3 regions of the Streptomyces sp. ME02-8801-2C genome follow, and region 1 is predicted to be linked to each of the others. Evidence: riboswitches for the same ligand, from Rfam matches in the RefSeq annotation. Region 1 holds a riboswitch; each other region holds the start of a gene.
What was found. A riboswitch is a leader RNA that binds a small molecule or an ion and turns the genes downstream of it on or off. The one in region 1 is predicted to bind thiamine pyrophosphate.
Positions count from the first base shown of each region.

Region 1 (7,876 bases):
CACGCCCAGCGCGCCGATCTCGCGCCCGCGCCGCAGCGAGTGCCGCAGCGACTCCACGGACCGCTCGACGGTCGCCTCGGTGTGCGAGCCGAAGTTGATCAGGTACGGGGCATGGACGTATGCCGGGATCGAGCTCTCGGCGCAGGCCGCGCGGAACTCCTCGTCCTGCCGGGGACTGCCCACGGGCGTCGCCCAGCCGCGCGGGTTGGCGACGAAGACCTGCACGGTCTCGGCGAGGAGGTCACGGGCGTAGGACAGGCCGACGGAGTGGAGTCCGCCGGCCACGGGAACATGGCCGCCGACGGGGTTGCGGAGCTGCTTGCTGGTCACCCTCGAAGGGTGTCACGCGGCGCTCCGCGTCCCGTCGGCGGATACCGATGACCTGCCACCGCTGTCCGCCGGGTCAGCGGATCGTGATGGTGATCTTCGAACCCTTGGGCGCGGTGTCGCCGCCGTCCACGGACTGCTTCTTCACCGTGTCGCCGAAGAGCCCGAGCAGTCCCCGGTCCTCGTCGACCGTGAACCCGGCGCCCTCCAGGGCCTCCCTGGCGTCGCCGACACTGTCGCCCACGACATCCGGGACCTCGATCATCTCGGGGCCCTTGGAGACCGTCAGGGTGACCGTGTCGCCCTGTTCGGCCTCGCTGCCGGCCTCCGGCGACTGGGCGGCGACCTGTCCCTTGGCGAATTCGTCCGAGGTGACGGTCCGCTCGGCGACCTTGACCTTCAGCCCCGCCTGCTCCAGTACGGACTTCGCTTCGGCGAGCTCGGCGCCGGTGACGTCGGAGACCTCCACCGGGCTGCCCTTGCTGACGACGAGGGCGACCGCGGAACCCGCGCGCCGCTCGGTGCCCGGCTCCGGACTGGTACTGATCACCGAACCCCGGGGCACCTCCTCGCTGAACTCCCGGGTGACCATCCCCGGCTCCAGACCCTCGCGCTTCAGCACCGCTCTGGCCTTGTCCAGGCGGTAACCCTCGAGCTGGGGCACCGGCACGGTCTCCGGCCCCTTGGAGATGGTGAGCGACACGCTGTCGTTGTCCCGGATGCGCTCGCTGACCCCGGGATCAGTGCTGATGACGGTGCCGCGTCTCACTGTGTCGCTGTAGGCCTCGTCGATCGTGCCGACCTCGAGCCCGGCCTGCTTCAACCGGGCCTCGGCCTGCGCCTGCGTCATCGACAGCACCCCGGGGACCTGGGTGAACTGCCCGGAGTTGATGTACCAGACGCCCGCCCCCACCCCGAGGACGAGCAGTACGGCGGCGAGGACGGCGAGCGGCCCACGCCTGCTCCGCGCCCGCGGGGAGCGCCGGGAGGGCGGGGCGGGCGCCGGGGGAGCGCCGACCGTTCCCAGCCGGCTCGTCCGGTGCAACCGTCCCTCGTCGACCGGGGGTTCGATCTCGTTGACGGGCAGGGGCCGCGGCACGGCCAGCGCGCGCGGGATGACGCTCGTCAGGTCCTCAGCGTTGTCGTGCGCCGAGGCGACGGCCTGCGGCGGTACGGCGTCCAGTTGTTCGGCGCCGAGCGCGCTGCGCGTCTCCAGCACCAGCGCGAGCAGCGCCACGGCGTCGTACGGGCGGATGTCGGCGTTGCGCGCGGTCGCCGAGGCGACCAGCGCGTCCAGCTCGAGGGCCAGCCCGGGGACGAGGGACGAGGGCGGCGGCACGTCCTCGTGCAGGTGCTTGTAGAGCACCAGCGCGGGGGAGTCGCCGTAGTGCGGCTGGTCGCCGGTCAGCATCTCGTAGAGGACGATTCCGCAGGCGTACACATCGACCCGTGGGTCGGTGGTGCCGGTCTCGATCTGCTCGGGTGCGAGGTAGGAGACGGTGCCGAGGACGGCACCGGTCGTGTTGGTGACCGTGTCCACGGCCCGCACGAGCCCGAAGTCGGCGACCTTGACCCGGCCGTCGTCCCCTATGAGCACGTTCTCGGGCTTCATGTCGCGGTGCACGAATCCGGCCCGGTGGGCGGCGCCGAGCGCGGCGAGCACGGGCTCCAGGATGTCGAGCGCGGCCCTCGGCTGGAGCGCGCCGCGTTCACGGAGCACGTCACGCAGGGTGCAGCCGGCGACGTACTCCATGGCGAGATAGACGTACGACCCGTCGGTGCCCTGGTCGAAGACCTGCACGACGTTGGGGTGCGCGAGCCGGGCCACGGACTTCGCCTCGCGGATGAACCGCTCGACGAAGGACACGTCGGCGGCGAGCGAGGGGTGCATCACCTTGAGGGCGAGCACGCGGTCGAGGCGGGTGTCCACGGCCCGGTAGACCGTGGCCATCCCGCCGACCGCGATCCGCGCGTCCACGCGATAGCGACCGTCGAGCACCTGCCCGACGAGAGGGTCCTGAAGGGTCGTGTCCACGCAGGCGAGTGTACGAGCCGTCACTGACAGGGCCGCGATCTCACTCGGGAAAGCAGCAGGACTGAAGCCGACCTGTGACGCGAACCGAGACGGAGAGCCGCCGACGGTGGGAAGCCCCCACCGGAGAGCTCCCCTTGCCAGCGGGCTGGAAACGGGCGGTGCGCGGGTGGGAGATCAAAAATTGGGCCGCTCCGGATCCAGCACGGCCAGCCCCTCCGCAGGAGACGACGCCTCGGCGAAGTGACGCCGCGGAATCCGCCCCGCCCGGTAGGCCAACCGCCCCGCCTCCACCCCGCTCCGCATGGCGGCAGCCATCAGCACGGGTTCCTGAGCCCGGGTGACCGCCGACGCCAGCATCACCCCCGCACACCCCAGCTCCATCGCCAGCGCCACGTCCGACGCCGTCCCCGCCCCCGCGTCCAGAATCACCGGCACACGCGCGTGCTCCACGATCAGCTGGAAGTTGTGCGGGTTGCGGATCCCCAGCCCCGACCCGATCGGCGACCCGAGCGGCATGATCGCGGCGCACCCGACGTCCTCCAGCTTGCGTGCCAGCACCGGATCGTCGTTCGTGTACGGCAGCACCGTGAACCCGTCGTCCACCAGCACCTCCGCCGCGTCCAGCAGTTCGATGGGATCCGGCAGCAGCGTCCGCTCGTCGGCGATGACCTCCAGTTTCACCATGTCCGTACCGAGCGCCTCCCGGGCCAGCCGGGCCGTCAGCACGGCCTCGCCGGCGGTGAAGCATCCCGCCGTGTTGGGCAGCACCTGGATGCCGAGCCGTTCCAGCACCGACAGCACCGACCCGTGCACCGAGGGATCGACGCGCCGCATCGCGACGGTCGTCAGTTCCGTGCCCGAGGCCACCAGGGCCCGTTCCAGCACCTCGAGGCTGGGCGCGCCCCCCGTACCCATGATCAGCCGGGACGCGAAGGCCGTACCACCGAGGACAAAGGGATCGTCGGCCATGGTTCAGCCTCCCTGGACGGCGGTGAGGACCTCGACGCGGTCTCCCTCGGCGAGGGGGGTCGAGGACCAACGCGCGCGTGGGACGACGGTTTCGTTGAGCGCGGCGGCCACACCGGAAGGCGCCGGGGTGAGGGTCTTCACCAGCGCGTCGAGCGCGGTACCGGCGGACACCTCTTGCTGCCGGCCGTTGACCAGGATGTTCAGGGAATGGCTCATGCGAACTGCTCCATGCGTACGGCGTGGACGGCGTCGAACCGTCGAGGGGTGAAGGCGCGGGCCTCGTCCGGCAGTTCACCGGTGGCCAGGGCGGCGGCCATCGCGTCTCCGGTGACCGGCGTCAGCAGCACGCCGTTGCGGTAGTGCCCGGTGGCCACCAGAAGCCCGTCCAGCGCGGTCGGGCCCAGCAGCGGCGCGTTGTCGGGGGAGCCGGGGCGCAGTCCCGCGCGGGTCTCCGTCAGCGGCAACTCGGTGATCCCGGGGACGAGTTCGTGGGCGTCGCGCAGCAGCTCGTAGACACCGCCCGCCGTGACGGTGGTGTCCCAGCCCAGCTCCTCGCTGGTCGCCCCGACGACCAGCTCACCGTTCTCGCGCGGCACCAGATAGACCTGGCTGCCGCGCACCACGGCCCGCACGGTCCGGCTCAGGAAGGGCGCGTACCGCTGCGGCACGGTCACCCGCAACACTTGCCCCTTCACGGGCCGTACGGGTGGCAGCACAGCCTCCGGGACTCCCGCGAGCCGTCCGCTGAGGCTGCCCCCGGCCAGCACGACCGACCCGGCGGCCAGTTCGTCGCCGTCCGAGTCCGTGACCCCCACGGCCCGCCCCCGCCGTACCTCGAGCCGTTCGGCCCAGGTCCGGCGCAGCACGACCCCGGCGCGCTCGCACGCGGCCACCAGCGCCCCGGCCAGCCGTCGCGGATCGATCTGGTGGTCGCCGTCCACCCGCAGCCCCCCGCGCACGCCCGGCGCGAGCATCGGCTCCAGGCGCCGGCATTCGCGCCCGGACAGCCACTCCGACTGCAGGCCGGAGCGCTGTTGCAGGGCGTGCAGTTCGCGCAGCTCGGCGCGGTCGTCGGCGTCGAGCGCGACGGCGAGGGTGCCGCAGCGGCGGTAGCCGAGGTCATGACCGGTCAGCTCGGTGAGCTCGGCGACGAAGTCCGGATAGCGGCGGGCCGACTCCAGGTTCAGCCCCAGCAGGGTCTGCTCCCCGTGGTGCAGTTCGGTGACGGCGGCCAGCATCCCGGCCGCCACCTGCGCGGCCCCGCCGCCCGGCACGGGATCCACGACGGTCGTGGCGAGCCCGCGCTGCGCGGCCCGCCAGGCCGTCACCAGCCCGATGATCCCGCCGCCGACGACCACGACGTCCGAGGTGTGTGTACGCGACATGGGCGTCCAGCCCCTCCCTTCGCCGGCATGACCCGGATCAGGTTCGTACGGTCGGAGGCCGCCCAGCCTCCCTCTCAGCCCGGTGCGTCCGGGCTCCCGCGAGTGCTTACGCTGGTCACCCTAGCCCGCAGTGCGACGCCCATGTAAGGGAGCCCGTCCCCATGCCCCGCTCGCTCGACGGCCTCGTCCTCGCCCCTGTCACGGACCAGGCCCCAGGTCAGGTGGGGACGCGCACCCGGTTCACCTACCACGAGCGAAACGGCGAGATCTGGGCCGAGTACGCGGGCGGCGATGTCGTACGCGGCCATCTCGTGGGTACACGGGAAGGTGACCGGCTCGACTTCCGGTACGTGCAGCTGAAGCGCGACGGGACGACGTCCTCGGGCCACTGTGTGTCCGAGGTGACCGAACTGCCCGACGGGCGGCTGCGGTTGGCGGAGACCTGGGAGTGGGAGTCGCAGCCGGGCAGTGGGACGAGCGTGGTGGAACAGGTCGAGCGCGTGGTTGTGGAGTAGGTCACTGACCGCGCCCACTGACTGACAATTTGTCAGTTGTCTATGGTGATCGGGTGAGCGAGCAGACGCAGGCACAGGACACACCGGGCGGGCTGCGGGCGCGGCGCGTGGTCGTCGTGGGCGCGGGCATGGCCGGGGTGCAGACCGCGGTCGCCCTGCGGGAGCAGGGGTTCACGGGCACCGTCACGCTGCTGGGTGCCGAGCCCCATCAGCCGTACGACCGGCCGCCCCTGTCCAAGGCCGTACTGCTGGGCAAGGCGGAGGACTCCGCCTTCGACGTCGACTTCGAGGCCCTCGGTATCGAACTGCTGCTCGGGTGCGAGGTGCTGGGCGTCCGAGGCGCCGAACATGAACTGGACACCGCCGAGGGGCCCGTCCCGTACGACGTCCTGGTCCTCGCGACCGGCGCCGAACCGATCCGGCTGCCGGGCACCGAGGGCGTACCCGGGGTGCATCTGCTGCGGACCCTCGACGACGCCGAGCGGCTGCGGCCGGTCCTCGCACGTCAGCATGACATCGTGGTCGTCGGGGCGGGCTGGATCGGCGCCGAGTTCGCCACCGCCGCCCGCGAGGCCGGCTGCTCCGTCACCGTCGTGGAGGCCGCCGACCGGCCGCTCGCGGGCGCCCTGCCCGCCGAGGTGGCCGCGCCGATGGCCGCCTGGTACGCCGACAGCGGCGCCTCGCTGCGCACCCACGCGCGCGTGGCACGCGTCGAGCCCGGCGCGGTGGTGCTCGACGACGGCTCGCGGCTGCCCGCAGGCGCCGTCGTCGTCGGCATCGGGGCCCGCCCGGCCACGGCCTGGCTCACGGGCTCGGGGATCACCCTGGGCGAGCACCGCGAGGTCGTCGCCGACGACCATCTGCGCACCTCCCAGGCGGACGTCTACGCGGTCGGCGACTGCGCCTCCTTCCCCTCGGGAAGGTACGGCCGACGTCTTCTGGTCCACCACTGGGACAACGCCCTCCAGGGACCCCGTACGGTCGCCGCCAACATCATCGGGGAGTCCCCGGCGGTCTACGACCCCGTCCCGTACTTCTGGTCGGAGCAGTTCGGCCGCTTCGTCCAGTACGTCGGCCACCACCAGTCCGCCGACACCACCCTGTGGCGCGGCGACCCGGCCGGGCCCGCCTGGACGGTCTGCTGGCTGCGCGAGGGCCGCCTGGCCGCCCTGCTGGCCGTGGGCCGCCCCCGGGACCTGGCCCAGGGGCGCCGGCTGATCGAGGCGGGCACCCTGATGGACGCCGAGGCCCTGACGGACCCCTCCCGGCCACTGAAGGCGGCCACGGCGTAGGGCCGGGCGTTGCCCGACGCGGCTCGACACCATCACAACGGCGCAGGTCACAGGGGTCCCGCTTCCGACTGTCAGTGCGGGATGGCAGGCTTGTCCCGTGACCGAGATTGACGCAAAGATCGATGCTCTCGTCCCCGCCTGGCTCACGCTGCCCGACATCGCGGAAATCCTCGACATCGAGGTGACACGCGTCCGGCAGTTGGTCAAGGAGGGCCAAGTGATCGCCGTACGCCGTGGCGAGAACCGCGCGCTGCACGTCCCCGCCGCCTTCATCGACGGGGCCGAGCAGAAGGTCGTCAAGGGCCTCACCGGCACCCTGACGCTCCTGAGGGACGACGGCTTCTCCGACGAAGAGATGCTCGAGTGGCTCTTCACTCCCGACCCGAGCCTGCCCGGCACCCCCGCGCAGGCCCTCAGCGAGAATCGCGGCACGGAGGTGAAGCGCCGGGCCCAGGCGCTCGCCGTCTGATCCGACCAGCCGCCGGTGTGCGGGCCTCGGCCCGCACACCACCACACAGGGGCGCGCCCGGGTGAACACCCAGGGGCGCGCCCATGGGGGGACACGTATGCCCGAGACGACCGACACCGTGCCCGGGGCGAGCGCCGGTACCGCCCGTGCGCGGCTCGCCGACGCCCGGGTCTATCTCTGCACGGACGCCCGCAGACGGCAGGGCGACCTCGCCGAGTTCCTCGACGCCGTCCTGGCCGGCGGGGTCGACATCGTGCAGCTGCGCGACAAGGGCATGGAGGCGGCCGAGGAACTGGACCACCTCCAGGTCTTCGCCGACGCCTGCGCCCGGCACGGCAAGCTCCTCGCCGTCAACGACCGCGCGGACGTCGCCCACGCCGCCGGTGCCGACGTACTTCATCTCGGCCAGGGCGACCTCCCCGTCCCGGCGGCCCGCGCGATCCTCGGCCCCGACGTCCTCATAGGCCGCTCCACGCACGCCGAGTCCGAGGCCGAGGCGGCCGCCGTCCAGGAGGGCGTCGACTACTTCTGCACGGGCCCCTGCTGGCCCACCCCCACCAAACCGGGCCGCCACGCCCCCGGCCTCGACCTGGTCCGCCACACGGCCGGGCTCGCCACCGAGCGTCCCTGGTTCGCCATCGGCGGCGTCGACCTGGGCAACCTGGACGAGGTGCTGGCGGCGGGCGCCACCCGCGTGGTCGTCGTACGGGCGATCACCGAGGCGACCGACCCGGGCGCGGCGGCGGCGGAGTTCGCCAAGCGGCTGCGTTCGTGGTGAGCGTCGGCTGAGCCACCGCCAGGTGTCCGAGTCGTGGACAACAAGGCGACAATCCGGGCAAATTTCCGCCATCCGGTTGGGAGACCGCCGCCCCCTGACTAACCTG
Region 1 is NZ_JARAXP010000001.1:41,244-49,119, forward strand. Features, by position in the region: gene PV396_RS00200 (deoxyribonuclease IV) at 1-330, opposite strand, end outside; gene pknB (Stk1 family PASTA domain-containing Ser/Thr kinase) at 404-2,362, opposite strand; gene PV396_RS00210 (thiazole synthase) at 2,537-3,331, opposite strand; gene thiS (sulfur carrier protein ThiS) at 3,335-3,535, opposite strand; gene thiO (glycine oxidase ThiO) at 3,544-4,716, opposite strand; TPP riboswitch at 4,714-4,826, opposite strand; gene PV396_RS00225 (hypothetical protein) at 4,878-5,231, shown strand; gene PV396_RS00230 (FAD-dependent oxidoreductase) at 5,285-6,523, shown strand; gene PV396_RS00235 (Rv2175c family DNA-binding protein) at 6,621-6,992, shown strand; gene thiE (thiamine phosphate synthase) at 7,090-7,770, shown strand.

Region 2 (7,876 bases), on a different contig from region 1:
ACCCGGTCGGCGAGGGCGAAGGCCTCGCCCTGGTCATGGGTCACGGCGAGCACGGTGGTGCCCAACCGGCCGAAGAGTTCCCGGAGTTCGACGACGAGCCGCTCGCGCAGCGAGCGGTCCAGCTGGCCGAGCGGTTCGTCGAGCATCAGCAGCCGGGGGCGCGGCGCGAGGGCGCGGGCGAGGGCGACGCGCTGCTGCTCCCCGCCGGACAGCGCGGCGACGGCCCGACGGGCGGCGCCGGGCAGCCCGACCAGTTCCAGCAACTCCCGTACGCGTACGTTCTGTTGCGCCTTGGACACGTGGTGCATGCGCAGCCCGAAGGCGACGTTGCCGCCGACGTCCCGCTGGGGGAACAGCTGGTGGTCCTGGAACATCAGGCCGACCTCGCGCTTGTGCGCGGGCACTCCGGCGAGGTCCCTGCCGTCGAGCGACACCCGCCCCGCGTCGAGGGGTTGGAGTCCGGCGACCGCCCGCAGCAGCGTCGACTTTCCGCTGCCACTGGGGCCGAGCACGCACACGGTCTCGTGCTCGGCGACATCGAGGCCGACGCCGTCGAGCACGGGCCGCGACCCGAACCGTACGGTCGCTCCGTCGAGACTGAGCATGGTCAGAACTCCCCCGTCCGGTCGGTCCGCAGCCGCTCCAGCACGAGCAGGGCCACCGCGCACACCAGCATCAAGATCGTCGAAAGGGCCATCGCCTGGCCGTAGTTGAGGTCGCCGGGGCGGCCCAGCAGACGGGCCACGGCGACCGGCAGGGTCGGGTTGTCGGGCCGGGCGATGAACACGGTCGCCCCGAACTCGCCCAGCGACACGGCGAACGCGAACCCGGCGGCGACCAGCAGCGCCCGCCGCACGATCGGCAGATCGACCTCCCGCCAGACCCGCCACGGCGACGCCCCGAGCACGGCCGCCGCCTCCCTCAGCCGCCCGTCCACGGCCCGCAGCACCGGCAGCATGGTCCGCACCACGAACGGCACCCCGACCAGTGCCTGCGCCAGCGGTACCAGGATCCAGCTGCTGCGCAGATCGAGCGGCGGCTCGTCGAGCGCGATCAGGAACCCGAACCCGACGGTCACCGCCGACACCCCGAGCGGCAGCATCAACAGTGCGTCGAACCCCCGTACGAGCCGCCCGGCATCGCGCCGGGTGAGCGCCACGGCGGCCAGCGACCCGACGACGACGGCGATGGCTGTGGCGGCGACGGCGTACTGGAGTGAGTTCCCGATGGCGGCGATCGGCGCCACCAGGAAGATGCCCGAGTCGTCGTGGGTGAGCGCCCGGTAGTAGCCGAGGCCCGCGCCGCCCGGCGTGGCGAACGACCGCTGCACGAGCACGGCGAGCGGCAGCACCAGCAGGAGGGCGATGCTGGCCAGCACCCCGCCGAGCAGCGCCCACTGACCCCGGCCGCGGGGCCTGCGGGCGGTCGTCTCCGGTGCCACGAGCCGCAGCGCGCTCTCCCGCCGCCGTACCGTCCCGGCGTGCACGGCGAGGATCGCGCCCACCGCCACGAACTGCACGATCGTCAGCACGGCGGCCGTACCGAGGTCGAAGATCTCCGAGGTCTGCCGGTAGATCTCCACCTCGAGGGTGGCGAAGGTGGGCCCGCCGAGGATCTGCACCACTCCGAAAGAGGTGAAGGTGAAGAGGAAGACCATGAGCGCGGCGGCGGCGACGGCGGGTGCGAGGGCGGGCAGCGTGACCTGCCGCCAGGCTGTGAACCGCGAGGCGCCGAGCATCCTCGCGGCCTCCTCCTGCCGTGGGTCGAGCTGCGCCCAGAGCCCGCCGACCGTCCGTACGACGACGGCGTAGTTGAAGAAGACATGCGCGAGCAGGATCGCCCACACGGTCGTGTCCAGCCGTACGCCCCACAGCTCGTCGAGCAGCCCGCCACGCCCGACCAGTGCCAGGAACGCCGTACCGACCACGACGGTCGGCAGTACGAAGGGCACGGTCACCACGGCCCGCAGAATCTGCTTGCCCCTGAAATCGAAGCGCGCGAAGACATACGCGCCGGGGAGTGCGATCAGCAGCGTGAGCGCGGTGGACGCGAACGCCTGCCAGACGGTGAACCAGAGCACGCGCCGGATGCCGGAGTCGCCGAGCACGTCCCCCAGCTGTCCCAGCCGCCAGACCCCGTCGACGTGCAGACCGCGCGCGACGATCGCGGCGACGGGATAGGCGAAGAAGAGCGCGAAGAAGACGACGGGCAGCGCGAGCAGGGCACCGCGCAGAGCGGCGCCCCGCCTGCGCGCGAGCGCCCCGGCTACTTCAGTACGAGCGATGTCCACGACTTGACCCACTGGTCACGGTGTTCGGCGATCTTCGCGGGGTCCATGGTCTCGGGGTCCTTGGCCTGCGGCCCGTACTCGGTGAACTCGGCGGGCACCTCGGCGCCCTCGCGTACCGGGTACACGAACATGTTGAGCGGCATGTCCTCCTGGAAGGTCTTGCCGACCAGGAAGTCGAGCAGCGCCTTGCCGCCAGCGCTGTTCTTCGCGTTGCTGAGCAGCCCCGCGTACTCGATCTGCCGGAAGCAGGTGCCCATCGCGACCCCGGTCGGAGCGGCGGTCGGCTTCGGGTCGGCGAAGATCACCTCGGCGGGCGGCGAGGATGCGTACGAGACGACGAGGGGCCGGTCGCCCTTGGCCTTCTTGCCGCCGGCCGACCCGGAGAACTCCTCGTTGTACGCCTGCTCCCAGCCGTCGACCACCTTCACACCGTTGGCCTGCAGCTTGGCCCAGTAGCCGCTCCAGCCGTCATCCCCGTACTTGGCGGCGCTGCCGAGCAGGAACCCGAGTCCGGGCGAGGAGGTGGAGGCGTTCTCGGTGACGAGGAGGTCCTTGTAGGCGGGCTTGACCAGATCGTCGAAGGACTCGGGCGGGGTCAGCTTGTGCTCGCTGAACCAGGCCTTGTCGTAGTTGACGCAGATGTCGCCGGTGTCGATCGGGGTGACCCGGTGCTTGTCGTCGTCCGTCCGGTACGCGGGCAGGATCGCGTCGGCGTCCTTCACCTCGTACGACTGGAACAGGCCGTTGTCGAGCGCGCGGGAGAGCAGGGTGTTGTCGACGCCGAAGAAGACGTCGCCCTGCGGGTTGTCCTTGGTGAGGATCGCCTTGTTGACGGCCTGCCCGGCGTCGCCGTCCTTGAGGACCCTGACCTTGTACCCGGACTGCTTCTCGAAGGCGGCGAGGACGCCCTTCGAAACGGCCCACGAGTCGTGGCTGACCAGGGTGACGGTCTTGCTTTCCGCAGCCGAACCGCTGCCGCTGTCCTCGGACCCGCACGCGGACAGCGCGACCAGCCCGAGCCCGACGGCAAGGGCCGTGACCTGCTTGGTGATGCTCACTGGATTCTTCCTCCTGGGATGACCAGGAAGAGACGCGGCCCTGCCCGGACCCCATGACGGGTTCCGGGCAGGGCGCAACAGCTTGAGTGATGACCGAACTTCCTACCCAGAATGACCTGGGCGAGGTTCAGAGGGTCTGCGGGCTGTCCCGCACTCTCAGCGCTGTGGCGCTCCCCTGTCGGAATATGAAGGTATGTAGGTACGACGTAAGACTACCGCTCGGTGGCCGCCAGCTGACCGCACGCCCCGTCGATCTCCTGCCCTCGGGTGTCCCGAACGGTCACGGGCACCCCGTGCGCGGCGATGGCCTCGACGAACGCCTTCTCGTCCTCGGGCCGCGAGGCCGTCCACTTGGACCCCGGAGTGGGGTTCAGCGGAATCAGGTTGACGTGCACGGGCTTGCCCCTGAGCAGCCGCCCGAGCCGGTCACCACGCCAGGCCTGGTCGTTGATGTCCCTGATCAGCGCGTACTCGATGGACAGCCGACGCCCCGACTTCGCCGCGTACTCCCACCCGGCGTCGAGGACCTCGCGCACCTTCCACCGTGTGTTCACGGGTACGAGGGTGTCGCGCAGCTCGTCGTCCGGCGCGTGCAGGGAGATCGCGAGCCGGCACTTGAAGCCCTCGTCGGAGAACCGGTGGATGGCCGGCACCAGCCCGACGGTCGAGACGGTGATCCCCCGCTGCGACAGCCCGACACCGTCCGGCTCGGGGTCGGTCAGCGCACGGATGGCACCGACGACACGCTTGTAGTTGGCCAGGGGCTCGCCCATGCCCATGAACACGATGTTGGAGAGCCGCGCGGGCCCACCGGGAATCTCCCCGTCCCGAAGCGCACGCATCCCGGCCACGATCTGGTGCACGATCTCGGCGGTGGACAGGTTCCGGTCGAGCCCCGCCTGCCCGGTCGCGCAGAACGGGCAGTTCATCCCGCACCCCGCCTGCGAGCTGATGCACATGGTCACCCGGTCCGGGTAGCGCATGAGCACCGACTCGACGAGCGTCCCGTCGACCATCCGCCACAGGGTCTTGCGGGTGGTGTCCTGGTCGGTCGACAGATGACGCACGACCGTCATCAGCTCGGGAAGCAGCGCCTCCTGGAGCTTGCCGCGCGAGGCGGCCGGGATGTTCGTCCACTCGGCCGGGTCGTGCGCGAACCGCCCGAAGTAGTGCTGCGAGAGCTGCTTGGCACGAAACGGCTTCTCACCGATCGCGGCAACGGCCTCTTTACGCTCGGCGGGCGTGAGATCGGCAAGATGCCGCGGCGGCTTCTGAGCTCCGCGCGGGGCGACGAATGTGAGTTCTCCTGGCTTAGGCATGGCTGTACCAGTGTCGCAGACATCCGGCCACCCCCTCACCGCCCTGTGGACAACCTCAGGCGCGGAGACAAAACCCCAGCTCGGCAGCCGTCCGCCTGCTCACCGCGGCGCAGCCGCCATCACCCCCCGAAGCTCCGCCACCTCCCGCTCCAGCTCGCGGTAGTGGTCGCTGACCTTCTGCCGGGCCGTCGGTGTGACGCGGCCCCCGTCCAGTTCGGTCAGCCGGTCGCCCAGGGCGGTGAGGCCTGTCTGCCAGTCGTGCCAGCCGTCGGCGCCCTGGGCTGCGGCCAGCTCGCCCCGGGCCGCGCGCAGGGCCTCGTGGGCCCCCTCGCGCAGCGGGACCAGGTCGGCGCGCAGCCGTTCGGTGCGTTCGCGGAGGTAGACGAGGGACTCGCCGTATCCGGCGAACGTCTCCCGCAGCTCGGTCATCGACCTGACCTGGTCCCCGAGCGCCTCCAGCCAGGGCAGGGCCACCTCGACGCCGTGCTCGGCCGCCCCGACGGTCGCCGTACGGACCTCGAGGTAGTTCTGGGACACTCCGTCCAGGTCGGCGAAGACACTCATCGCGCCGAGCGTCTGCTCGCGGATGGTGTCCGAAGGGAGTCCGTCCCCCCGGTCGAGCAGCGCCTCGATCCGCTCCAGCTCGCCCCGCACCGCCCTGCGCAGCTCCAGCAGCGCCTGATGAGCCGCGTCGGCGGTCTCGACCGGGCCGGCGACAGCCGCCAGCCCCTCGGCCTGCCGCTGGCGTCTTGCCCGACTACGCCCCCACATGCACGCCACCCCTTCCGGACGGATCGACCGCACTGAAGTCGATCTTAGGTTCGAAAGGGGTGGTTTCAGGCCGTCGGAGGTCTTTCACACGAAACCCGGACCGTACTGGAACATTCCGGCCGCCCTCAGCCCACGAAGGCGACGAACAGCAGCCACACGACAGGAGCCGTGGGAAGCAGCGAGTCCAGCCGGTCCATGATGCCGCCGTGTCCCGGCAGCAGCGTGCCCATGTCCTTGATGCCCAGGTCCCGCTTGATCATGGACTCGCCGAGGTCGCCGAGCGTCGCGCTGACCGCGACCGCGAGGCCCAGCAGCAGTCCCTGCCACCAGGTGCCGTCGTCGATCACGTACGCCATCAGCAGCGCGCCCGCCACCATCGCGAACGCGACCGCGCCGAACAGCCCCTCGCGGGTCTTGCCGGGGCTGATGCGCGGGGCGAGCTTGTGCTTGCCGAAGCGCCAGCCGATCGCGTACGCGCCCGTGTCGCTGACGACGGTCAGGAGGAGGTACGTCATGACGCGCTGCGCACCGTCGTCGGCGGTGAGCATCATCGCGACGAAGGTGGCCAGGAACGGGACGTAGAACGCCGCGAAGACGCCCGCCGTGACGTCCCTGAGGTAGCCCTCCGGAGGTTCCGTCATACGCCAGACCAGGACCGCGAGCGCGGTGAGCGCCATGGCGACCCATGCGCCACCGGGACCTCGGACGTATCCGGAGACGACCATCGCGGCCCCGCCGAGCGCCAGCGGCACCAACGGCGCCCTGATGTCCTTGCGTTCCTGGAGCCGGGACGTCAGTTCCCACAGGCCCACCACGACGGCGACCACGATCACCCCGACGAAGGCGGCCTTGACGACGAACAGCGACGCGATGATCACCGCGCCGAGTCCGACGCCGACCCCTATGGCCGCGGCGAGGTCCCGGCCCGCGCTCTTCTTCTGCGGGGCGGGGGCGGGCTGCTGGGCGTCGTCGGGCGTGGGCATGGAATCCGGCTTCTGCGGCACCGTCCCATAGGGCTGTGCCTGCGGCATCTCGTCGCGGAACAAAGGGCCGCCCGGCCGAGCGGCCCCCCGCTCGTCATCCTGGTCTCCGCCGTGTGCGGGTACGTCGGGCACGATGGGCATGGGGCGAGTCTGCTGCGCGTGCTGCGCATCGTACGCGGGACCCGCCGGGGCAGCCCCCTGGACAGGCCCTCCGTCGGACGGCCCCCAGTACCCGGCGTGGGGCGGCGCCCCCCAGGAAGAGTCGTTCATCAGACTTCGAGAAGCTCCGCTTCCTTGTGCTTGAGAAGCTCGTCCACCTGCGCGACGTACTTCGCGGTGGTGTCGTCGAGCTCCTTCTCCGCGCGACGGCCCTCGTCCTCGCCGACCTCGCCGTCCTTGACGAACTTGTCGATGGTGTCCTTGGCCTTGCGGCGGATGGACCGGATCGAGATCTTGGAGTCCTCGGCCTTGGTCCGGGCCACCTTGATGTAGTCCTTGCGGCGCTCCTGGGTGAGCTCGGGGAACACCACGCGGATGATGTTTCCGTCGTTGCTCGGGTTGACGCCGAGGTCGGAGTCGCGGATCGCCTGTTCGATGTTGCGCAGCGCGCTCTTGTCGAAGGGGGTCACCACGGCCATGCGCGGTTCGGGCACGGAGAACGAGGCCAGCTGGTTGATCGGCGTCAGCGCGCCGTAGTAGTCAGCCACGATCTTGTTGAACATCGCCGGGTGCGCACGACCGGTGCGGATCGCGGCGAAGTCCTCCTTGGCGACCACGACGGCCTTCTCCATCTTCTCCTCGGCCTCGAGGAGGGTCTCTTCGATCACCACTTGCTCCTGCGTGTCTTGAGTAGGCCCGGCTGCTGTTCTCGGTCCGCGGCCGGCTGCGTCGCGTCTTCTTCCTGCACGGTTCCCGACCGCCAGGACATTGTCCATCCCCCGCTCAGGGCCAGTCCCCGGTCAGGGCTGATCCCTTGTCAGTCCCGGCCGCTCTGGTCACCGACGAGAGTGCCGATCTTCTCACCCTTGACGGCCCGAGCGATATTGCCCTCGGTCAGAAGCTCGAAGACCAGGATCGGGAGCTTGTTGTCACGGCACAGCGTGATCGCCGTCATGTCGGCGACCTTGAGGTCCCGGGTGATGACCTCGCCGTAGCCGAGCGAGTCGAACTTGACGGCTCCGGGGTTGGTCTTCGGGTCGGAGTCGTAGACCCCGTCCACGCCGTTCTTGCCCATCAGCAGCGCCTCGGCGTCAATCTCCAGGGCGCGCTGCGCGGCGGTCGTGTCGGTGGAGAAGTACGGCATGCCCATACCGGCCCCGAAGATGACCACACGGCCCTTCTCCAGGTGTCGTACGGCACGCAGCGGGATGTACGGCTCGGCGACCTGGCCCATGGTGATGGCGGTCTGGACCCGGCTGTCGATGCCCTCCTTCTCCAGGAAGTCCTGGAGCGCGA
Region 2 is NZ_JARAXP010000009.1:225,465-233,340, reverse strand. Features, by position in the region: gene PV396_RS29570 (ABC transporter ATP-binding protein) at 1-605, opposite strand, end outside; gene PV396_RS29565 (iron ABC transporter permease) at 608-2,290, opposite strand; gene PV396_RS29560 (thiamine ABC transporter substrate-binding protein) at 2,266-3,348, opposite strand; TPP riboswitch at 3,430-3,535, opposite strand; gene rlmN (23S rRNA (adenine(2503)-C(2))-methyltransferase RlmN) at 3,561-4,667, opposite strand; gene PV396_RS29550 (hypothetical protein) at 4,767-5,438, opposite strand; gene PV396_RS29545 (phosphatidate cytidylyltransferase) at 5,564-6,691, opposite strand; gene frr (ribosome recycling factor) at 6,691-7,248, opposite strand; gene pyrH (UMP kinase) at 7,398-7,876, opposite strand, start outside.
Region 2: linked by a shared signal. The riboswitch ahead of PV396_RS29560 (thiamine ABC transporter substrate-binding protein) and the one ahead of thiO (glycine oxidase ThiO) in region 1 are both predicted to bind thiamine pyrophosphate.

Region 3 (7,876 bases), on a different contig from region 1:
CCGCTGCGACCAGGCAGTCCGATGCGGTGCAGATGCGGCGCGATGGTGGAGGGGTCGATGACTCAGGGGGCCGGTCAGGGACCCGAGGTGACGCGGACGGCGACGTCACGCGACTTCCGGGTGCCCGCGTACGTCCATGAGACCGGTCCGTACGCCGATGGCACGGCGGCCGGCGACATCACCGCCGGGGCGGCCGACACCGAGGTCCCGGAGATTCCGGCGGGCACGCAAACCCCGGATGACCTGGAGGAATACCCGGACGGGTACACACCCACCCAGCGCGACCTCCCGATCATCAACCGCGGCGACACGCTTCAGGTGACCGTCGACCCCGCGGCTTCGGCAGCCGAGGGCGCGGGACCGCTGTTCGTCGTCGGGGACGTCCACGGCTACCTCGACGAACTGGTGAGCGCCCTTCAGGAACAGGGCCTCATCGACAGTGCGGGCAACTGGTCCGCGGGCACCGCCCGGCTCTGGTTCCTCGGCGACTTCACCGACCGCGGTCCGGACGGCATCGGCGTCATCGACCTCGTCATGCGGCTGTCCGCCGAGGCAGCCGCGGCCGGCGGCTACTGCAAGGCGCTCATGGGCAACCACGAGCTGCTGCTGCTGGGCGCCAAGCGGTTCGGTGACCTCCCCGTCAACTCGGGCGCGGGCACTGCCACCTTCCAGGCGGCCTGGCTGCTGAACGGCGGCCAGAAGACCGACATGGACCGACTTCAGGACCACCACCTCCAGTGGATGGCCCGTCTCGACGCGATCGAGGAGGTCGACGGCCACCTGCTCGTGCACTCGGACACCACCGCCTACCTCGACTACGGCGACTCGATCGAGGCGGTCAACGACACCGTCCGCGAGACGATCACGCGCAACGACGCGGACGAGGTGTGGGATCTGTTCCGCAAGTTCACCAAGCGCTTCTCCTTCCGCGACGAGGGCGGTGCCGAGGCCGTACGCTCCCTCCTCGACACGTACGGCGGCACCCGCATCGTGCACGGTCACAGCCCCATCCCGTATCTGGTGGGCGATGTCGGCACCGAGGACGACGGTGAGGACAGTTCCGGCCCGAACATCGAACATCCGCACGTCTACGCCGACGGACTCGCCATCGCGATGGACGGCGGAGTGACCATGGCCGGAAAACTGCTGGTCCAGGAGCTTCCGCTCGAACTCTGATGCCTGCCCGGGCGTTCCCTGGACAGACGTGCTTCGACGACCTACCGCACCGGACGGGGGACAGTCGGACGGCAATTTCTTCAAATCCCCTGTCACCGCGCGCCGTCGCCGCTCTACCATCGGCTTATCCGTAGCAGGCTCCCCTCCGTTTCTGCCCGACGGCTCGTCAGCATGCCGAGCCCCAAGCCCTACGGAGCATCGGGGGATGCACATGAACAGCGTTCCGCAGCACCTGCTGAACGAGGACCGCCAGGAATACGAGCGGATCCTCGATGAGGCGCTGCGCTCCGCCCCACACCGCCCGGAACTGGCCGCCGTCGGTGAGCGGCTGAACCCCGAACAACTGCGCACCATGGCACTCAACGCCACTGCTCTCATCACGGTCGCGGCGGCGAGCGAATACCAGCACTACGTGAAGGTCCGCGACGAACTGCGCCACCCGGCGCCGTCCACCCCGACGTCCGTCCACGAAACCGGCTCCACCGAGTCGAGCGCGGGCACGTTGGGGCTCGCCACCACGCTGGGCGAGGCCGCCGAGACCGCCGGGGCGGGTGCCGTCGCCGTCGTCGCGGTCCTGGCTCCTGTCCTCGCCGGCACGGCGGCGGCGATCTTCCTGCTCGTGGGCTACATCCTCAAGATGCTCAACCCCGAGCCGGCGTTCGCCCAGACCATGCTCACGACCGGATGGGTGTTCGGTGCGGTGACCGCAGTGGCGATACTCGTCGCCGCGGTCGGCCTTCTCATCACCGCCCTGCGCAACAGCCCAGAAGCGGAGGAGGACGGAGCCTACGGCGAACTGACCGAGGAGGTGGCGCTGGCCAGGGAAGCCTGGCGCGAGGCCCTGTTGGAGCGCGGCATCCTGCCGTTCCTCCGCGAGGCCCTCGCCGACCCCGGTACCGCGGCGATGAAGCGCAAGCCGGCCCCGCAACCCACCACCGGCCGTATGCCCCAACTCGGCTACAACCGGCCCGGCTTCACCAGCCCCGACGGCGGCCCGACGACGAGCCACCACCGCCCCAGCTTCACGAGCCCGGACTTCACCAGCCCGGACTTCGGAGGCCCGGACCACCCGCCGGAGTGACCGGCGGGTCTCCGGATACGAGGCACGGAACTCTGGGCTGTGGGCGAACCCAGGACTCAGCTGGAGAGGGCGGCCGCTGACGCCGCCTCACCATCCGGGCTGCCCGTCGAACCCACGGCCTGCGGACAGGCCGCGGGTTCGACCGAGTACTGATCCGCTCAGTCCGCCAGCGGCAGGTACACCCGGTTTCCGCTTGCCGCAAACTCCTTCGATTTCTGAAGCATCCCCTCGGCGACCTCCTCAGCCGTCGCCCCCGCAGCCGCGGTACCACCGAACTGCTCGGTGATGCTCTGGCTGATCTTCATGCTGCAGAACTTCGGTCCGCACATCGAACAGAAGTGGGCCGTCTTGGCGGGTTCCGCCGGCAGGGTCTCGTCGTGGAACTCGCGTGCCGTGTCCGGGTCGAGCGCCAGGTTGAACTGGTCCTCCCACCGGAACTCGAAGCGGGCGTCGGACAGCGCGTCATCCCATTCCTGCGCACCTGGGTGCCCTTTGGCGAGGTCGGCTGCGTGGGCGGCGATCTTGTAGGTGATGACACCCGTCTTGACGTCGTCACGATTGGGCAGACCCAAGTGCTCCTTGGGTGTGACATAGCAGAGCATGGCCGTGCCCCACCAAGCGATCATCGCGGCACCGATACCGGAAGTGATGTGGTCGTACGCCGGCGCGACGTCCGTCGTCAGCGGGCCGAGCGTATAGAACGGTGCTTCATCACAGATCTCCTGCTGGAGGTCGATGTTCTCCTTGATCTTGTGCATCGGGACGTGGCCCGGGCCTTCGATCATCGTCTGTACGTGAAAACGCTTCGCGATCCTGTTGAGTTCCCCGAGCGTCCGCAACTCCGCGAACTGTGCCTGGTCGTTGGCGTCGGCGATCGATCCGGGCCGCAGTCCGTCGCCGAGTGAGTACGTGACGTCGTACGCGGCGAGAATCTCGCACAGTTCTTCGAAATTCTCGTACAGGAACGACTCCTTGTGGTGCGCGAGACACCAGGCCGCCATGATCGAGCCACCGCGCGAGACGATGCCGGTCTTGCGGTTGGCGGTGAGCGGTACGTACGCCAGGCGGACGCCCGCGTGGACGGTCATGTAGTCCACGCCCTGTTCGGCCTGTTCGATGACCGTGTCCTTGTAGATCTCCCAGGTGAGTTCCTCGGCCCGGCCGTCCACCTTCTCCAACGCCTGGTAGAGCGGCACTGTGCCGATGGGAACAGGAGAGTTGCGCAGCACCCATTCACGGGTGGTGTGGATATTGCGGCCGGTCGACAGGTCCATGACCGTGTCGGCGCCCCAGCGCGTCGCCCAGGTCATCTTCTCGACCTCTTCCTCGATGGAGGAGGTGACCGCGGAGTTGCCGATGTTGGCGTTGACCTTCACCAGAAATCGTTTGCCGATGATCATCGGCTCGATCTCCGGATGGTTGACGTTCGCGGGCAGCACGGCACGCCCGGCTGCGATCTCCTCACGGACCACCTCGGGGTCGACGTTCTCCCGGACGGCCACGAACTCCATCTCGGGCGTTGTCTCCCCGCGGCGGGCGTACGCGAGTTGCGTCACCGCCTGACCGCTCCGGCTCCGGCGCGGCTGCCGGGGCCGTCCCGGGAACACCGCGTCGAGGTTCCTGAGCCCTCCGCGCGGCGAGGTGTGTTTGATCCCGTCGTCCTCCGGACGGACGGGACGGCCCGCGTACTCCTCGGTGTCGCCACGGGCGATGATCCAGTTGTCGCGCAGCGGAGCCAGTCCCCGGCGGACGTCGGTGTCGACCAGCGGATCGGTGTACGGACCGGAAGTGTCGTACAGAGTGACCGACTTCCCGTTGGTGAGATGCACCTGTCGGACTGGCACCCGAAGGTCGGGGCGGGAGCCCTCGACATACCCTTTGTGCCAGCCGATGGACTTCCCGGCCCCCTGGGACTCATTGCCCTCAACGGGCTGTTCGTCCTGGACGGAGGCAGGCGTGCGTGTGTCCTTGATGGTCATGAGACCTACTCCCTACGCCGGCATTACCCGGTAACAGGTTCAGCGGTCGACGCAGCGGATCCCGTCTGCCGATGTTTCATGTGAAACATCACTCGTTCCACGATGTTCCACGTGAAACATTGCTAAGACGGAGGTCAGCGCCCTCTCAGCCCGGTGCTCCGAGCTCCCGCGTGTGCAAAGGTGCCTCCACGCTAGCGTTAATTTGGGCGAGGTGAACAGAGGGCCCCTGCCGTTCTTGCGATGATCGGGCGGTGACCACGACGCAAGGACCCCCGTACCCGTCCTCCGAGCCCCCGCGCGGAAGCGGTGCCCAGCGCGGCTCCGGACCGGGCAGCGCAGACGGCGGCACCGGCGGAGCGACCGGTTCGAGAGGCGGTCCCGGATACGGTCCCGGCCGGACGTTCGACCGCGGCTACGGGCCGGCAGCGCGCACGGGTCAAGGCGGCCGTAGGAGCCCCGATGGCCGTCAGGGCCCGGATTTCGGGGCTGAGGGGCCGGGGACCGGTCAGTTCGACCCCTTTCCCGTTTCCGACGGCGGTCGAGGTCCTGGTCCGGGAGCAGGCGGTGGACACGATCACGGAACCGGCCGGGGACAGAGCGCCGACCCTGGGCACTATGCGCACCACGGCCACGGGCAGGGGGACGGAGACCGTGGCGGGCCTGGCGGCAGTTCCGGTGGCGGGCACGGTCCCGGTCCGGGTGACTCGCACGGGGGAGGAGGGCCCGGGCACGGTGGCGGCCCCGGACCCGACGACCATCACGACGGCCACTCGCACGGCCACAGTCACAGTCATGGCCCGGCCGCCCCTGTGTCCATCCACTTGCGGAAGATCATCGGGGCGATTCTGATCCCCTTCGCCGCGGCGGTCGTGGTCGGGCTGGCGGTGTTGTGGCCCGGGGGTGCCCCGGCACACGAGCGCACCGGCGTGGGATTCGACCGGCAGACCCAGGAGGCCACGGTCACCGAGGTCGTCGCAGTCGACTGCAAGTCCGTCAACGCCTCGGGGGACACCCCGACCGGCGGCACGTCCACCGCCGAGGGCTCCTACGCACAGCAGCAGGCGACCGGCGAGTGCAAGCGGGCGACGATCCGGGTCGACACCGGCAACGACAAGGGCCGTACGTTCACGGAGATCGTCCAGCCGGACCAGTCACGGCAGTTGCACGAGGGCGAGAAGGTCGTGGTGGCCTACGAGCCCTCGGCGCCGAAGGACCTCCAGTACTCGGTGGCCGACGTGAACCGCCGCTTCCCCATGGCCCTGCTGGCCGGGATCTTCGCGCTCGCCGTCGTGGTCGTCGGACGCATGCGCGGTGTGATGGCGCTGGTCGCGCTGGCCGTCAGCTTCATGGTGCTGACCTTCTTCATCCTGCCGGCGATTCTGCAGGGCTCGAACCCGCTGATCGTGGCGGTCGTCGGGGCCAGCGCCATCATGCTCATCGCGCTCTACATGTGCCATGGCCTCTCGGCCCGTACGTCGGTGGCAGTGCTCGGGACCCTGATCTCGCTGGTACTGATCGGCATCCTGGGCTCGATGTTCATCGGCTGGGCCGCGCTGACCGGCAACACGGACGACAACACGGGCCTGATCCATGGCCTGTATCCGTCCATCGACATGAGCGGTCTGCTGCTGGCCGGCGTCATCATCGGTTCGCTCGGCGTCCTGGACGATGTGACGGTCACGCAGACATCGGCGGTCTGGGAGCTTCACGAGGCCAACCCGACGATGGGGTGGCGCGGGCTGTACCGCGCCGGTATCCGTATCGGCCGCGACCACATCGCGTCCGTCGTCAACACCCTCGTCCTCGCCTACGCGGGCGCCGCGTTGCCGCTGCTGCTGCTCTTCTCCATCGCCCAGAGCAGCGTCGGGGCGGTCGCCAACAGTGAACTCGTCGCGGAGGAGATCGTACGGACCCTGGTGGGCTCGATCGGCCTGGTCGCGTCCGTACCGGTGACCACCCTCCTGGCTGCGCTGATGGTCTCGGCCGACCGCCCGGGTACGGAACCGCTCGCCGCCACAGCGGGGGCAGGGGGAACGGGACTCGGAGGAGGGCCCGCAGCCGGGGCTGAAGCGGGCGCGGGAGCCGCGGCCCAGGCCCGCGCCGGGAAGGGCCGTCGCCGCAAGCACTGACTGAGCCGTAGGGCACACAGACCGCGCGCCTGGACTACGGCCGCGCGCTTCTCCTGCCTCCGAGGAGAAGCGTTACACCACCGTCGGGAGCTCTCCCGGGACCCGGTTCAGCCCGCGCTCTGTTCCTCCGCCAGAATGCGGTCCAGCGCCTCGTCGAGGTGGGCGTCGAAGTCGGCGAGGGAACGCTCCTGCCCCAGCGGCACAAGCTTGTCCGTACGGTCGAGGAACGCCACCAGCGGCGCCGCACCCGAGCGGAACAGCGCCTGGTCACCGCCGACCTGAAGCCGGATCAGCACCTCGCCCAGGACCTCGCTGTCGGCGGGCGAGATCCGCACATCCCCGTCCCCGCACGGTCGCCCCACGCCATCGATCAGCAGCTCGCGCCCGAAGGCCCAGGTCACAGGAGCGTCGCCGGGCAGATGGAAGGTCAGCCGGACGGCATAGGGATCACAGGTCTCGTAACGCAGCTCCACCGGAATACGGAAGGAGAGCTCCTCCGAGACAAGAAAGCTCATCATGACTTCTGCCTGCACCGACTCGCGCATCGCCTATCCCTGTCACTTGCCGCGGACTGGCCTGGAATCATCGCTCTGATACTGCTCGAATCTTGCTGAAAGTACACGATGAATCACAAGGAGTGAGTTTTCAGATACTGATAGAGATCGCGAGCGATCCGAGCAGTCTTCCGACCTCTGTCTGCAGCTGCTGTGCCGCGACTAGCAGTCGATCGGTCTGCTGTGAAGGAAGAGAAATGGCCAAAGTGGCGGCCGTGTCACCGATAGTGATCGGAATCGCCGCGCAGACCGTCCCCAGCGCGTACTCCTGACGCTCCACGACAAGCTCCATGCGTCGCATCCGGTCCAGGCGGCGCAGCAGTGAGTGGCTGTCCCGGACGGTGTAGGGGGTGACCGCCTGTACGGGGTGCCGGTCGAGATGGTCCCGGCGGTCCTGCTCGTCCAGCTGGGAGAGCAGACACTGTCCGACGGCGTGTGCGTGCCCGGTCTCGCGGAAGTCCGCCCATTCCTCGACCGCCGGGTTGCTGGGCGTGTCCGAGACGCACATGACTTCGATCTCGCCGTCGCGGTACACCGCGTAGTACACGGGTACGCCGATCGTGTCCCGCCAATGGGCGAGCGCGTCCACCACCGTGCTGCGACGTTTCTGCCTCGCCCCGCTGCTGCCCAGCCGCTCGGCTGCCTCACCGAGGAAGAACAGCCCTTTCTCGCGCCGGAGATAGCCCTCGAAGACGAGCGTTCGCAGCAGGTGGTACGCGGTCGGCAGCGCGAGGCCGGTCTCCCGGGCCAGCTGCTTGGCGGGGGCTCCGTGCTCGTGCGCGGCAACGGACTCCAGCAGATGCATCGCGCGCTGTACGGAGCCGATGAGAGTCGCCGTGGGGTGTGGCTCGGCGGGCGGTACGAGCGCGGGAACAGGCGGTGGGACCTGTTCGGGTGCGCGGGCCGACACGGGTCTCTCGGCGGCCCGGACGCGCGTCCCCGGCAAGGGCGCGCTCC
Region 3 is NZ_JARAXP010000005.1:572,499-580,374, reverse strand. Features, by position in the region: gene PV396_RS19805 (metallophosphoesterase) at 43-1,176, shown strand; gene PV396_RS19800 (hypothetical protein) at 1,382-2,257, shown strand; gene thiC (phosphomethylpyrimidine synthase ThiC) at 2,416-4,236, opposite strand; TPP riboswitch at 4,229-4,416, opposite strand; gene PV396_RS19790 (YibE/F family protein) at 4,488-6,365, shown strand; gene PV396_RS19785 (SsgA family sporulation/cell division regulator) at 6,473-6,910, opposite strand; gene PV396_RS19780 (IclR family transcriptional regulator) at 7,011-7,745, opposite strand.
Region 3: linked by a shared signal. The riboswitch ahead of thiC (phosphomethylpyrimidine synthase ThiC) and the one ahead of thiO (glycine oxidase ThiO) in region 1 are both predicted to bind thiamine pyrophosphate.